Regions from separate parts of the Ralstonia flaminis genome, predicted to be linked through region 1. Evidence: predicted binding sites of a transcription regulator. Region 1 holds the regulator's gene; the other holds the start of a gene.

Region 1 (7,894 bases):
GGCACCGATGCCACCACGTACGACAGCTTCGGAAACAACCCCAGCACGATCAGCAGCACACCACCCGCCGCCGCCACATAGCGCGAACGCACGCCCGTGATCGACACCAGCCCGATGTTCTGCGAGAACGACGTATGCGGAAACGTGTTGAACACGCCGGCCACTACGGTTGCCAGACCGTCAGCGCGCAGGCCATTGGTCAGCTCATTGCGCGAGATAGGCTTGCCCACCACGTGCGACAGCGCGAGGAACATGCCGGTCGACTCCACCAGCGTGATCACGATCACGATGCACATCGAAATGATGGCCGACAGCTCAAACTTGGGCATGCCGAAGTGGAACGGCGTCACCAGCGTCATCAGCGGCGCGACGCTCGCATCGGCCAACGACACCTTGCCGAAAGCGGCGGCCACCAGCGTGCCCGTCACGATGCCCAGCAGCACGGCGATGTTGCACAGCAGCGCGTTACCGAACTTGGTCAGCAGCAGGATCGTCACCAGCACCAGCGCGGCGATCGCAAGGCCGAACGGATCGCCAAAGGCTGGGTTCGGCACCATGTGGCGCACGCCGTCCACCACCTGCGGAATCATCTGCTGGCCACCGGCGGCCCAGTTGATACCCACGCTCAGCAGCGAAAAGCCGATCAGCATGATGACTGTGCCCGTCACCACGCGCGGGAACAGGCCCAGCAGCCGGCCCATCAGCGGTGCAATGGCAATGCCGAACACACCCGAAACAATGGATGCCCCGAAGATGCCGGGCAGGCCCATGCCGGGCTCCACGCCGATGGCGATCATCGGTGCCACGGCGGCAAAGGTCACACCCATCATCACCGGCAGCCGGATCCCGAAGATCAGGAAGCCGAGCGACTGGATGAGCGTGCCGACACCAGCCGCAAACAGATCGCAATTGACGAGATACGAGAGATCGCTCTTCGACAGGCCGAGCGCATTGCCAACAATCAGCGGCACCGCAATCGCACCGGCATACATCACCAGCAGGTGCTGCAGGCCGAGCGCGAACAGACGCGGCAGCGGCAGGCGTTCGTTGACAGGATCGACGCAGATCGAGGGCGAGGGCGAGGAAAGGCCTGAGGATTGGCGCATGTCTTGTCTCCTGGGGCCACCCCCGTGTACGTGCCGGAGGCGTGCCTGGTGTGCATCGGGCAGACCGGGCGCAGGCGCCGTCTGCCGACATTTGTGCGGCGTGATGTCGCACATTTGCCGGCATCTTGGAGCGCGCCTCAGTTTATGTCAACAATTCACACCGTCTTTTGTGTACATATTTTGCGTTCTGAAATGCGTATGCGCTTCAAACATCGCCACGCCCTGGTAGGTCACGCCAGAGTCGAACCGCTGGCGGTACAGGATGACGCATCGCAGCATGCCGTTTTCGGCCACCACGGGCGTGAGATCATAGGTGCCGCTTCCGAATGGGCTGCCGCCGTGGCAGGTGGTGCCAATGTCGGGCTGGTAGTGCCGGATCAGCAGCGTCGCGCGCTGCCCGTCGGCTTGCACCTCCAGGCTGCCGAGCAGGCGCAGTGTGCCGTCCTGCCAGACCATATCCAGCGTGCCGCTCACGCAGCCTACGGGGCCGGATCCACCAACCACGGTGGGCGTCGTGAACACGCCACGGCATCCGCGCACCGTCTGCTGGCGCAATGTCAGGTCGGCCTGATCGATCACAGCGTAGTGGTAGTCCCCCGCGTCGCCGCCAACGTCCTTGGTCAGCGCGCCGACACGCACCTTGCCGCGCGTCCAGCGCCCGTGCGTGTAGCCGCGGTGGGCATAGAGATCGGCCAGCTCAGCGGTGTCGCCCATCAACCGATAGCCATTGATGCCAACGATGGCGCCCGAAGGTGTTTGCGCCAGCCATGCGGCGCTGCCGCTGACCTGTCGCGCCCCGTTGCCCAGCATGAAGCGGGGTGGCGCGCTACGGTAAACAGGCGAGCATTCAGCGGAAAACGTGGCAAACCGGGCATCTGCCAGCAGAACGGTCTGCCTGCAACCCGCCGGTTCCTGACAACCTGTCAAATAATGAGTGGTCCCCTTTTTTTATGCGCTTCGGGCACGTCCGTAACGTCGGTTTGCCCGGCCAAGTGATGAGATGAATCCATTGTGGTCCTTGAGGAAGGTTTGACTGCCGCGACTCCATAGCGGAATGTGCTGTGCAGCGCGCCTCGGCGAGGCGGTTTCAGCCTAGGCAGCGTCTCACCCAATGTTCAAGAAACAACACAACTTGATATTCCTTGATATTCAAGCGGGTTCCCTCAACTGCGGGACTCGTCCATCCCCAGCGATGCTATGAAGAACCCTCACTATGATCCGGCCAAGCCTCACCACACGCCGGACGGCTTCCGCAACCGCTACCCCCATCCGCACCCCGGCGGCGACTTCTGGAAATGGCAACGCGAGCGCCGCAAGTCAGGGCTCCCCAAGCCGCCCACGCTGGACCTCTCCTGCATTGCCCCCAACCTGACCGCGGTGCACCAGCCGCCCGACGTGCCGCAGCTCACCTGGATCGGCCACGAGACGCTGCTGCTCCAGATTGACGGGCTGAACGTGCTGACCGATCCGGTGTTCTCCGAGCGTGCCTCGCCGCTGCCGTTTGCCGGCCCGCGCCGGCACCAACCGCCGGGCCTCTCGCTCAAGCAGTTGCCGCATATCGACCTGGTGCTGATCTCGCACAACCACTACGACCATCTGGATAAAGCCAGCGTGCGGGCGCTGATGCGCCAGCCCGGCGGCGCGCCGATGTTTTTCGTGCCGCTGGGCATCGACCACTGGTTCGCGCGCAACGTGCGGGGCACGCGCCTCAGCGGTGACAACCCCAACGTACGCGCCTTCGACTGGGACGATGAGGCCAACTTCGGCCCCTTCACCGCGCACTTCTGCTCCGTGCAGCATTGGTCCGCACGCGGCCTGTACGACCGCAACCAGACGCTGTGGGGCAGTTGGGCATTGCTGCATCCGCGCCTGCGTTTCTGGTTCTCGGGCGATCTGGGGTATTCGCAGGACACACGCGACATTGGCGCGCGGTTCGGCCACTTTGATGTGGCAGCGATTGCCGTGGGCGCCTACGAGCCGCGTTGGTTCATGAAGGCACAGCACATCGACCCGACCGAGGCGGTGCAGGTCATGCAAGACATCGGCGCGCGGCAGGCGGTGGGCATCCATTGGGGCACGTTCGCACTGACGGACGAACCGCTGGACCAGCCCATCGCCGATCTGGCTGCTGCATTGAAGGTGGCCGACGTTCCCGCAGAACGCTTCGCTCTCTTCAAGCACGGTGAGACACGCGTATGGGATGCAGCGGCCCAACGCCTTGTCACCGCATTGCCCAAAGAAAAAGCGCGGCCGCGAGATGACTCGCTGGCCGCGCAGTCATTGTCTGGCAGGTAACGCTAGGGACTGAGAGCCGCTAAGCCGGCATCAGGTCGGTGTCGGCAGCCATGCACGGTCACGCAGACGGGCGCGGATGCGTGCAATCGCCTGGCTGTGGATCTGGCACACGCGCGACTCCGACACCCCCATCACAGCGCCGATCTCACGCAGGTTCAGGTCCTGCTCGTAGTAGAGGCTCATCATCAGCTTCTCACGCTCGGGCAAGCCTTCGATGGCGGCCACCACCGATTCGCGCAGATCGTGGTCCAGCAACTGGTCCAGCGGCGTGGAGTCGTTCTCTGCGGCGCGGTTCTCGATGAAGGCGTCGGCGTCTTCGCGGTCGAAATCTTCGTAGTACAGGAGCTGGCTGCCTTGTAGGTCGACCAGTTGCTTCTGGTAGTCGGCCAGCGACATGTTCAGCGCGGCGGCAATCTCGGTTTCGGTGGGCGCGCGGCCTTTCTGCTGCTGCAGCTTCTGGATCGCCTGCTCGATCGTGCGGGCATTGCGGCGCAGCCCACGCGGCAGCCAGTCGGAGCCACGCAGCTCGTCCAGGATCGCGCCGCGAATCCGCTGGGCAGCGTAGAACTCGAACTGCACGCCCTGCGTTTCTTCATAGCGCGACAGCGCATCGAGCAAGCCCATCATGCCGGCCTGGATCAGATCGTCGAGTTCGACGCTGGCCGGCAGCTTCACCATCATCTGGTTGGCAATGCGGCGTACCAGCGGTGCATACGTCGCCATCTCGTCGGACTTGGTCTTGCGACCGGTTGCGGTGTACATATCCATGCCTGCCTTTGGCGCTTCGTTCATGGTGCGCCTCAATAAACCATCTCAGCCGCGTGCGCACAGGCGCGGGGCGTCGCTGGGGGTGCCGATATTGACGTTGCTTCTGCCGACGCATCTGCCGTTGCCTGAGTCGGTTCTTGCGCCGATACCATCACCCGCGACGCCGCCGTGCTACCGGCGACATCAGCGGCCTGGGCCTCGGCGCTGGCCCAGCTCAGCATCTCTTCGGCAAGCTGGCGGAAGGCCATGGCCGAGGGCGATGCGGGAAACGCGCTCGCCACGGGCTTGCCGAGCGAGAGCGCCAGTTCTACATGCCGGTCTTCCGGCAGATAACCTGCAAAGTCGATACGGGTGTTCAGGTACTGCCCCACCGTGTTGGCCAGGTTGCCGAACACGCGCACAGCGGAGTCGACCGAATGCGCGCCGCAGACCACCGTGCGGATACCCGCGCCGCCCTGCAGCCCTGCGGTCTTCTTGAGCAGCGTGTACGCGCTCTTGATACCTTCCGGGCCATCGGAGAAAACCAGCAGTACGTCGTCGCAGGCTTCGGCCACCGTGCCCAGCGCGCGGGTGCCAAAATGCCCCGCCACCAGCGTCACGTCGGCACTGCTGTCGTGCTGCTCGAGCATGCCGGCCACGGCCAGCATGGTCTGCGCGCTCACCACAGCGGCGTCGCGGCCCATGGCGGACAGTGCAATGCGCAGGTTGTCGACAAAGTCGTCGATCTGCTCCTCTGCACCGATCACCAGCACACGGCGGCTTGCCACCTGGCCGAGCATGCGGCGCAGCCCGGCGGCCTGGTCCTTGGCGAATGGGGTCGTCATGGTCCCCTCTTTGTTCTTTATGCGAAATCGAAAGCGGCCAGGCCCGGTTCGCGGCTGCGTGCGGCGCCTTGCGCCACCAGCAGCGATTCATCCGAATCCAGCGCGAACGACGATTGCTCGGCACTTGCACGGAAGCTGCGATGGATCAGCAGCTTCTTGTTCGGTACTGCAATGTCCTCCGGCACGCGCTGGCCGTACGACACGTAGTGCAGCGGCAGGCGGCGGCGGATCATCACGTCCATCGCGTGGCCCACCGATGCGGCCTCGTCGATCTTGGTCAGGATGCAGCCGGCCAGGTTGGCATCGCGGTAGGCGCTCACCACCTCATCGAGCGTCTTGCCGTTGCTTGCGGCGTTCAGCAGCAGCAGGCGCTTGATCGACGGGCCCACGGCATGCAGCATTGCCATCTGCTCGGACACCGCGCGATCACGCTGGCTCATACCAATGGTGTCGATCAGCACCACGTGCTTTTCGCGCAGATCGTTGAGCGCCAGGCTCAGGTCTTGCGCGTCTTTCACGGCATGCACCGAGACGCCAAGGATCTTGCCGTAGATGCGCAGTTGTTCGTGGCCACCGATCCGGTAGCTGTCAGTCGACAGCAGTGCCACGCGCGAAGCGCCGTGGCGCAGTACGAAGCGCGCAGCCAGCTTGGCGGTGGTGGTGGTCTTGCCCACGCCGGTCGGGCCCATCAGGGCAAACACGCCGCCCTGGTCGAGCAGGCTGTTTTCATCCGACACGGTGGTCAGGTTCTTTTCAATGGCACGCTGCACGAAGTCCAGCGCACCTTCATACGTGTCGTGCTGCGGCATGTTCTCCAGCACGTAGCGCGTGAGCTGCGCCGAGAAGCCCGCGTTCAGCATGGTCTGGAACAGACGCGTGCGCACCGGATCGCCCAGCTTCACACCCAGCGAGGCCAGGCTCGACATTGCGTCGGTCAGCGTGCTCTTGAGCGTTTCGATCTCACCCACCATGCGGCGGGTCATGGCATCGGTTTCAGCCTTGATGTCGGCCTTGATGGTCGAACGCTGCAGGCTCACGTCGTCGCGCTCGGCGTCAGGTTTGGGCATCGAATCCTCCATGCGGACGAAGATGTCGGCCGGCTTGGCGGTCTCAACCTGCGGTTGCGGGCGGGCAATCTGCTGCTCGGCGCGCACTGCACGCGCCTGGGCTTCCACACGCTCGGCAAACGAGCGCAGCGTCGTCGGCTGGTCTGCCTGCGCACTTGCCCGGGCGGCCGGGCGCATCATCTGTTCGACAGGCTCGTCTTCCGGCACGACGGTGCGGCGGGCGATGAACTGGGCCGTGCTGGCCAGCGTCTGCGCAGCATCTTCATTGGCGCGATCCAGCGAGAGGCCTGCCAGCATGCGGGTGGAGGCGACCAGCGGATCCACACCCAGCAGCGTTTCCGATTCGCCGAGCACAACATCATCATCCACGCGTGCTTGCAGCTTGCGGCCGGCAACCGGTGCGGCAGGGGCCTCTTCCTGTGCCGGCGCGTGGGCAACGGCGACACGGCGCGCTGCGGCAAAGCGATTGCGCAGACGGGCCAGCGCATTGGGTGCGGGCGATGCTTCAGCCCCCGCCTCGGCTTGCACCGGTGCCTGCGGCTCTGCGGGTGCCTGAGCGGCGGCCTCGGCCACTGGTGCGGGCTCTGGAATCGGAGCCGGCATGCTCGGGCGGCGTTGTGCGGCCCTCGGCGCGGTCGAGTGGGTATCGACCAGCGCATCCAGGTGGGTATCGGAAGCGGCGATGACTTCGATGCCGCCCGGCACGGCGCGGTTCGAGAGGATCAGCGCGTCGTCGCCCAACTGGTCGCGCACTTTACGCAACACGTCGCGCGACGTCAGTCCGGTGAATCGATGCATTTTCATGCGCGGCCTCCAAGCATGGCGACAACCTTAATCGTTCGGTGATCTGGAATTTCAGCGTGTGACAGCACGCGCAGGCTGGGTGCGGCGCGCTTGAACAAGCGGGCCAGCATCGGGCGCAGCGCGGGCGGCACGAGCAGGACGCCCGTCTGGCCCATCTGTTCGTATTGGCGCGAAGAATCCGCGGCGGCCTGCATGAGCGAGTCGGCCAGTTGCGGTTCGATCGGGCCGGCGTTTCCGCCAACAATGCTTTGCAGCAAGATGTTCTCCAGATTCGGGTCGAGCGTGACGACCTGCATTTCGTTCTTGGTCGGAAACAGATGCTGTGCGATTGCCCGACCCAGCGCGATCCGCACAGCGGCGGTGAGTTCGGCGGGGTCTTGCGTCTTGCCTCCGTGCTCCGCCAGCGTCTCGACGATGGTGCGGATATCGCGGATGTGCAGGCCTTCGTCCAGCAGGTTCTGCAGCACCTTCTGCACGGTCGCGACGGGCAACAGCTTGGGCACAACGTCTTCGACCAGCTTCGGTGCTTCCTTGGCCAAATGATCGAGCAACTGCTGCACTTCCAAACGGCCGAGAAGCTCGGTGCTATGGGTGTAAATCAACTGATTGACGTGCGTGGCGATGACCGTGCTGCAATCGACCACCGTATAGCCCTCGGCTTGCGCGCGATCGCGCACATCGGCGGTGATCCACATGGCCGGCAGACCGAAGGTCGGGTCGACGGTGGGGGTGCCCGGCAGTTGCGTGCCCAACCGCCCACCATGCCCCTCCTGACCGCCTGGGTTGATGGCCAGGAACTTGCCCTGCTGCACCTCGCCGCTGCCGATCTCCACGCCCTTGAGCGTGATGCGGTACGACGACGGGCCCAGCTCCAGGTTGTCGCGAATGTGCACAACCGGCGCCAGGAAGCCCATGTCCTGCGTGAATTTCTTGCGGATGCCCTTGATGCGGCGCAGCAGCTCGCCGTCCTGGCTCTTGTCGACCAGCGGAATCAGGCGGTAGCCGATCTCCAGGCCCAGCACATCGACCC
Region 2 (7,894 bases), on a different contig from region 1:
GCGCCGGCCAGGTTGATGGCGGCGCGTGCACCTTCAAACAGCATGGCGATCAACCGATGCGGATTGGCATCTACCACAGACGTCTCGATACCGACTTGCGCGTAGGCACCGATGGCGCGGCGTGCTGCGTACATGGGAAAGGTCCTCGCTGTGTGATCTTGTTATGGGTGGTGCTTCAGTTCTGCATCAACCGCTCGTGGTCTGATTCTGGATCGCCGCGAGCTGCGTAGTCAGGTAGCTGCTGGTGTTCGACATGCTGGCCACCGCTGCCGACAACGCGTTGAACTGCGTGTAGTACAGGGCTTGCTGATTGCTCAGCTGCGTCTGCATCGTGCTGATCTGGCTGGCAAGCGAACTGAGCGAGCTGTTGATGGAGTCGGTCTCGCTCTGCACCATGCCGTTGGTTGCCAGCAGGTTGGTCATCACCGTGTTGAGCTGCGCGGCGTAGCCACGCTGCACCGTCACCGTGCCGCGATTGCCCACCGAACCGCCGGTCACCTGCACAGTCAGACCATCGACCGCCGTGCCGCTGGCGCCGTAGAGGTTCTGGCCCGATCCCGTGGCGGCGACACCGTTGATGGTGCCCTGTACGTCCTGGCCGATCGTGGCAGCGGGGCTCGCCCCCATCAGCGACGCCGCACCATTGCCCGACACCGACACCGACGAAATCGAGCCGAACTGATTGTCGGTAATCGACAGCACACCGCTGGCATTGGCCGACACCGACGCCGTGATCTTGGCGTTTTGCAGCGCAGATGATGCGTTGATCTGGCTTTGGATCTGTGTGGCCAGCCCCCCCGCACTGTAACTGCCAGGCGGCACCGTCACGTTGACGGCGATGCCACTGATATTGAACGCCAGGGTATCGTTCGAGCCTGCGGTAATGGTGGTATTAGCTGCAGCCGACCCCGCCAGCGACCCTTGCGTCGCCAGTTGCGTCACGTTCACCGCGTAGGTGCCGGACTGTGTGGTGTCCGAGAAGGTCGGCACATTGAGCAGCGCATCCGTGGCCGTGCCCGTGCCCGCAAACAGACCCGCCACCTGGCTGGGCGAAGCAGCAATGGCCGCCGACAGCGTGCTGCTGTTGATCGACAGCGTGCCGTCCGAGTTCATCGTCACGCCCACGCTGCCCAGTGACTGGTAATTACCGCTGCCAACGGCCTGCCCCAGCACGTCGGTAATCTGGTTGATCAACGTCTTGGTACTCACATCGCCAGCCAGCGGGCCGTTGTTGGCGCTGTTGGACGTGTCGATGTTGGTGAGCGTGTTCAGTTGCGTACGCAGCGCGTTGTAGCCGTTCACGAAGTTGGTGACGGCGGTGGTGGTGGCGGTCGGGTCGTTGGCCACCGTTACGGTGGTGCTGCCCGTCTTGGCCAGCGTGAACGACGTACCGTCCACCACGTTGGACAGCGTATTGGTCGGGCTCTGCACCGCAATGCCGTTGATGGTGGCCAGGGCGTTCTGCCCGGTGGTCACCTCGGTCATGTTCTGCGTGCCGGACGGGTCTTGCGAGAGCAGCGAAGACAGGGTCGAATCCCCCGACACGGAGATCTTCATCTCCGAATTCGAGCCGCCCGCCGTGGAGGTCAGCACCAGGCGATACGGGTTGCCGCTGCCGTCGTTCACGATACTCGCCGACACGCCCAGGTTGGCCGAGTTGATGGCATCACGAATGCCGGACAGCGTGTTGTTGGACGAATTGATCGTGATTGAGCCGCCCGGCAGGCCGCCGTTCTGCGTGAACGTGGCGCCGCTGTATTGACCGTTCGACAAGGTGCCACCCGACACCGTACCGAACGAGAACGAAATCGTGGTCGGTGTACCACCGCCAATGGATGTCGTGGTGGAGGCCTGTCCCTTCGCTGCCAGGACCTGCGATTGCGCAAGCTGCGTGACATTGACAGCGTAGGAACTGGCCGGAGCCGACCCCGTGACCGATGCGCTCAGCACCGATGTGTCATAGCCGCTGGCCTTCATGGCGCTATAGCTCGACGCCGTGGTCAGGTTCGACAGTGCGGTCTGGAAGGTCGACAGTGAGCTTTTGAGCGTGCCCACGGCCGAGAGCTGCGTCTGGTATGACGTCTGCTGGCTCTGTAGTTGCGTCAGCGGCTGGCTTGCCACGCTCATCAGGCTGGTGACCAGCGAGTTGACGTCGATACTCGTCCCGATACCGGGAATCGAAATCGGCGGAACGTAGTTGCTGCTGGTAGAGGAGGTGGTGGTAGTCGCCATGATCGAATCTTGATGAGCGTCTGCATCGGCGGAAGTCTTCCTTCTCAACGGCAACGCCTGTCACTTCTTTAGGGCGGGTTAGCCAAACGCCGCCCCCGATGAAGAGGGGTATCCCACCTCAAAAAAAAAACCGGCGCCCCAAGGAGCGCCGGCCTTCGCTTGAACCGCCCGATGATCTGGGCGGCCGAGCCTGCATCAACCTGCCATTAGCCCTTCAGCAGGTTCAGGATGCTGTTCGGTGCCGAGTTGGCTTGCGCCAGCATGGCCGTACCCGCTTGCTGCAGAATGTTCTGACGGGTCATGTTCGACGTTTCAGCCGCGTAGTCGGTGTCGATCATGGCGGACTTGGCAGCCGACAGCGCGGTGTTCGACGAGGTCAGCGTGTTGATGGTCGAGCTCAGACCGCTTTGCTGTGCGCCCAGGCTGGCACGTGCCGACTTCAGGCTGGCCAGATCGGTGGCGATCGCGGCTTGGGCTGCGGTTGCGTTGGCGGTCGAGGTCACGCTCGTGCCGGTCAGCGTACCGAAGCTGGCCAGGTTGGCGTTCGTAACGGTTGCCACATCGGTCGATGCGCTTTGGCCGTACTGGAACGACGTGGAGGTCACCGAACCATCAAACAGCTTGGCGCCGTTGTAGTTGGCGTTGGTTTCGATGTTCTTGTTGGCCGAGGCCAGCTGTTGGTATTCCTTGTCCAGGTTGGCCTGGTCGGTGGTCGACAGACCGCCGTTGTTGGCTTCCACTGCCAGCTGGTTCATACGCTGCAGGTTGTTTTCAACCTGGCTCAGGTACGAGTCGGCCGTTTGCAGGTACGACTGTGCATTGTTGGCGTTCTGGATACCCTGGGTTTGTGCGTTCAGCGTGGTGGTCAGGCTCGACGACACAGCGTAAGCAGCGGCATCGTCCTTGGCGCTGTTCACGCGCAGGCCGGTCGACAGGCGTTGCAGCGACGTTTGCAGAGCGTTCTGCGACTGCGACAGAGCTTGCTGCGTTTGCAGGGACGAGATGTTGGTATTAAGGCTGAGGGACATGACGGCTCCTAAGTTTCCCGATGGCGTTGTTGCCCGTTTGGTTGCTCGTTCCGGCTAGGCCGGGCAACGTGACCTGCAACTTGAAGGGGATCAGGTCTGCGTTGTACTCAGGTTATCGGTGGCCGCGGCAGAAAGTTTAGGGGCAACTTGACAAATTTGTGCGCGAGCGGCGGTTTGGCTTGGGAGGCACCCCCTACTTCCGCCCCCCACCAAAAGAGGCGCCGGGCCTCCTTCTTGGCCGGCATGTGCTCGGCTATACTCGATCGATCCGTTCAAAAGCGCCCGCCTCTATATAGAGCACAGAGCGCTGCCGCACAGATGGGGAGTTGCACGGCCCGCCAGCATGATCCACAGGTCCAAGACCCGCTGGCGGCTAGAAGAGCTCTGAAGTGAGCCCGTTTGACCCGCAACGCCCATGCTTAACGTTCTGATTGTTGAACCGCACGATATTGCCCGTGCCGGCTTGCGCCAGATCCTCAAGGATTCGCGCCTGGCCCGGCAGATCGAGGCAGTCCCCGACCTGCACAACGCCAACCAAGATCTGCTTGCCGAACGCGAGTGGGACGTCATGCTGTTCTCGGTGGAATCTGCCACCGGTGACGAGTTCCTGACCATCAAGACCGTACGCCAGCAGCACGCACGCCTGGCCATACTGGCGCTGGGCCGTCACCCCGAGGCGTTGCTCGCTGTGCGGGCGCTCAAGGCCGGCGCGTCCGGTTATCTACCGATGGACGCCAGCCAGCCGCAACTGCTGGCGGCCGTCAACGCCATCGCCAAGGGCAAGAAATACCTGCCCTCTGACATGGTGGAGGTGCTGGCCGACAACCTGAACGTCGACTGGGACAAGCCCCGCCACGACATCCTGTCCGACCGGGAATTCCAGACCCTGCGCATGCTCGGCTCCGGCCGCACGCTGAGCGAGATTGCCGAGGCGCTGCAGATCAGCGCCAAGACAGTCAGCGTCTATCGGGGGCGGGTGCTCTCGAAGATGAAGCTGCGCAACAACGCCGAAATGACCATGTACGTGGTCAGCAACGGGCTGCACCTGTAGAACGCCCCGCAAAGCCGCAGCACGGGGGCGTTTTCCAAACTCAAAGAAGTCGCGGAATGCGCTCGCCATATCGGCGTACGTTCTCGCGCACCAACTCCTGTACAGCGGATGGCTCCAGCGGACGCGTGAGCAGGTAGCCCTGATACTCGTCGCAGCCGACTTCGCGCAGAAAATCGAGCTGTCCGGTGGTCTCCACACCCTCCGCCACGGTTTTCATGCCCATCGCCTGCGCCATCATGATGATGGCCCGCGTGATGGCGGCGCGTTCGGCCACGTGCGGCAAATCCTGCACGAACGAGCGGTCGATCTTGAGCGTGTCGATCGGGAAACGGTGCAGATACGACAGCGATGAATATCCGGTGCCGAAATCATCCAGCGCCAGCGACACGCCCATCGCGCGCAGCTCGGTCAGCAGCGCATGCAACGACGGATCATCGCGGATCAAAATGCCCTCGGTCATCTCCAGCTCAACCGCGTCCCCCGGCAAGCCGCTGGTGGAAAGCGCCCCGCGCACCATGGTGCTGAGCTGCCCCGAGCTGAAAGCCTGCCCTGACAAGTTGATCGACATGCGCAATTGCGGCAGCCCGATGCGGCGCCAGCGCGCAAGCTGATCGCAAGCGGCGCGCAGAATCCAGCGGTCGATCTCAACGATCAGGCCGGTCTCTTCCGCGTCCTGGATGAACTGGCCGGGCATCATGCGGCCGAAATCTGCGGAATTCCAACGGATCAGCGCCTCGACGCTGACGATGCGGCCGCTCTTCACGTCCACGCGCGGCTGGTAGTCGGCATAGAACTCGTTGCGATCGCTGGCGCGACGCAGGCCCGATTCAATGCGGAAGCGGCGCGAAACACGGTCGTCCAGATCGCTGGTAAACGTCTGGAAGTTGTTGCGGCCGCGCTCCTTGGCCAAGTACATGGCCGCATCGGCCTTGCGCAGCAGGGTGTTGGAGTCGTCGCCGTCGTGCGGGGCCACGGCAATGCCGATCGACACGCCCAGGAACAACTCCTGCCCCTCGATGTAGAACGGCGCGCTGATGGCCGAGAGAATGCGTTCAGCCACGCGGCGCGTGCCCAGGCCGTCGAGCGATTCGAGCATGACGACAAACTCGTCACCACCCAGGCGCGCCACCGTGTCGGCCTCGCGCGCGCAGGCCTGCAGACGGGCCGCCACTTCGCGCAGCAGCATGTCGCCAAACTGGTGGCCCAGCGTGTCGTTGACGTTCTTGAAGCGATCCAGATCCAGGAACATGACCGAAACGCGCGTGCGATTGCGGCGCGCGATGGCCAGTGCGTGCTCCAAGCGGTCTTCCAGCGCGGAGCGGTTCAGCAGGCCGGTGAGCGTGTCGTGCGTGGCCAGATGCCGGATGCGCTGCTGCGCCTCGCGGATCTGCGTAATGTCGACCAGCGACACCAGCACGGAGTAAGGCGGCATGCCCGCATTGGCCCCGGTCGCCGGCACAGCGGTCATCGAGTGACCTCCCTCCGTGTACAGCGGCGTCCAGTTGCTCGACACCCACACGGTGCGGCCGTCCTGGCAATGCAGCCCGAAAATCTGGCTCAACTGCGGCAGGCCTTCGGCCATCACGTCGCGGTCGGGCCAGTCGGTATCGTGGATGGGCGCCTCGAACTCGTCAACGGCCGACAACACCACCTGCGCCAGCGTGCGCCCCACCAAGTCGGCCACAGGCACGCCCAGCAAGCGCGCGGCGCTGGGGTTGGCGTAGGTCACCCGCCGCTGGCCGTCACACACCAGAATGCCCTCAGTCAGCGCGTTGACCATCGACAGCAGGTCGAGCTTCGGGCAGAAGCCCGGTGGCTCGCCGCGTGCCGGACAGTCAGCTGGCAGTCCGTCGGCATCGACGGCGCCAAGAGCAGCTCGGGTGGGAAAGGGCAAGGAATTCAAGACGGCTTCCGGCTGGACGTTTGTGCGGCGCCGAAAACTTGCCCGGCGCCCTTTGCACAACTACAACGGCACGCGCGGGCAAATCTTTCGGGCCGACATCACTTTTACGCAGCGGCTTGCGCGCCGGGCGGTGAGGAAGGCGCATGGGGGCGAGATGCATCGCCATAAAGTGATTTATAGATTACTTTACAGTCACCAAATCCACCCATCTCTTTGCCGCAAACCCCCGAGATAGACGGGATTGACCGCGTTTCTTGGCGGAATGAGCTGGACAGAGGTGGTGAAGAATGCCATCCGAGAACCCGACTCTGGAATTTCCGAATTTCGAGCCGGGAAGGCCCACCCCCCTATAGCCTCCGAGTGATCCCCATGGCCGAAGCCGCTGCCGCCACTACCGCACCCGCCCCTGCTGCCAAGGGCGGCTCTACCAAGCTGCTGCTGATCATCCTGATCGTGCTCGTGCTCGTCGGCATGGGCGGCGCCGCTGCCTGGTTCTTCCTGGGAGGCGCCAACCACGCTGCGTCCCCCGCCGCACCGGCCAAGCCCAAAGAGCCGGTGTTCGTGCCGATGGACACCCTGACCGTCAACCTCAAGCCCGAGGAAGGCAACGATCGCTATCTGCAGATCGGCATCACCTTCAAGAGCTTTGACAAGCACGCAGAAGAAGGCATCAAGACCTACACGCCCGAACTGCGCAGCCGGATCCTGACGCTGCTGGCCAGCAAGTCGCCCACCGAGCTCTATCCGGCAGAGGGCAAGGCCGCACTCGCCAAGGAAATCGTCGAACAATGCGAGCAGGTGTTCAAGGCTGTCGGCAAGGAATCGCCGGTAGCGGACGTCCTGTTCACCAACTTCGTGATCCAGTGACATGCTCAAGGAAGAGTTTCTTTCCCAGGAGGAGATCGATGCGCTCCTCAAGGGCGTCACCAACGAGGTCGACGAGGAACCTGTCGAGGCCGACCCGTCTGGTATCCGCACCTACAACCTGGGCTCTCAGGAGCGCATCGTCCGTGGGCGCATGCCCACGCTGGAAATCATCAACGAGCGGTTTGCGCGCAACTGGCGCCTGGGGTTGTTCAACTTCATGCGCCGCAATGCGGAGATCTCCGTTGGGCCGGTGAAGGTCCAGAAGTACAGCGAGTTCATCCGCAACCTGGTCGTGCCGGCCGCTATCAACCTGGTGCACGTCAAGCCGCTGCGCGGCACGGCGCTGTTCGTGTTCGACCCCAACCTGATCTTCCTGGTGGTCGACAACCTGTTCGGTGGCGACGGGCGCTTCCACATGCGCGTGGAAGGCCGTGACTTTACGGACGTCGAGCAGCGCATCATCCAGCGCATGCTGCAGTTGATGTTCGACCACTACGGCAAGGCATGGCAGCCGATCTACCCGATCGAGTTCGAACAGCTGCGCATGGAAATGCACACCGAGTTTGCCAACGTGGCCACGCCCAATGAGGTGGTGGTGACGACCAGCTTCAGCGTGGAGCTGGGCAGCAACGGCGGCGACGTGCACATCTGCATGCCCTACACGATGATCGAGCCGATCCGCGACCGGCTCACCTCCGCCATCCAGGGCGAGGCGCTGGAAGTGGACAAGCGCTGGGTGCGGCTGCTCTCGCAGCAGGTGCAGACCGCCGAGGTGGAACTGATTGCTGACCTGACCACAGCCCGCGTGCAGTT

What was found. Region 1 encodes FliA, which starts transcription of late flagellar genes. Its sites were predicted from a motif close to CTAAAGTTTNNNNNNNNNNNGCCGNTA; they were not measured.
Region 2: a site for FliA is predicted at 3,374-3,400, ahead of R2N11_RS02845 (flagellin N-terminal helical domain-containing protein). Genes of this name have one in related genera too.

The regions. Positions count from the first base shown of each region.
Region 1 is NZ_CATZLL010000007.1:242,685-250,578, reverse strand. Features, by position in the region: gene R2N11_RS13460 (nucleobase:cation symporter-2 family protein) at 1-1,106, opposite strand, end outside; gene R2N11_RS13455 (hypothetical protein) at 1,254-1,916, opposite strand; gene R2N11_RS13450 (MBL fold metallo-hydrolase) at 2,304-3,401, shown strand; gene R2N11_RS13445 (RNA polymerase sigma factor FliA) at 3,432-4,193, opposite strand; gene R2N11_RS13440 (MinD/ParA family ATP-binding protein) at 4,202-4,993, opposite strand; gene flhF (flagellar biosynthesis GTPase FlhF) at 5,011-6,864, opposite strand; gene flhA (flagellar biosynthesis protein FlhA) at 6,861-7,894, opposite strand, start outside.
Region 2 is NZ_CATZLL010000002.1:51,025-58,918, forward strand. Features, by position in the region: gene fliS (flagellar export chaperone FliS) at 1-134, opposite strand, end outside; gene fliD (flagellar filament capping protein FliD) at 187-2,232, opposite strand; gene R2N11_RS02845 (flagellin N-terminal helical domain-containing protein) at 2,439-3,260, opposite strand; gene R2N11_RS02850 (LuxR C-terminal-related transcriptional regulator) at 3,676-4,311, shown strand; gene R2N11_RS02855 (putative bifunctional diguanylate cyclase/phosphodiesterase) at 4,352-6,091, opposite strand; gene fliL (flagellar basal body-associated protein FliL) at 6,584-7,081, shown strand; gene fliM (flagellar motor switch protein FliM) at 7,083-7,894, shown strand, end outside.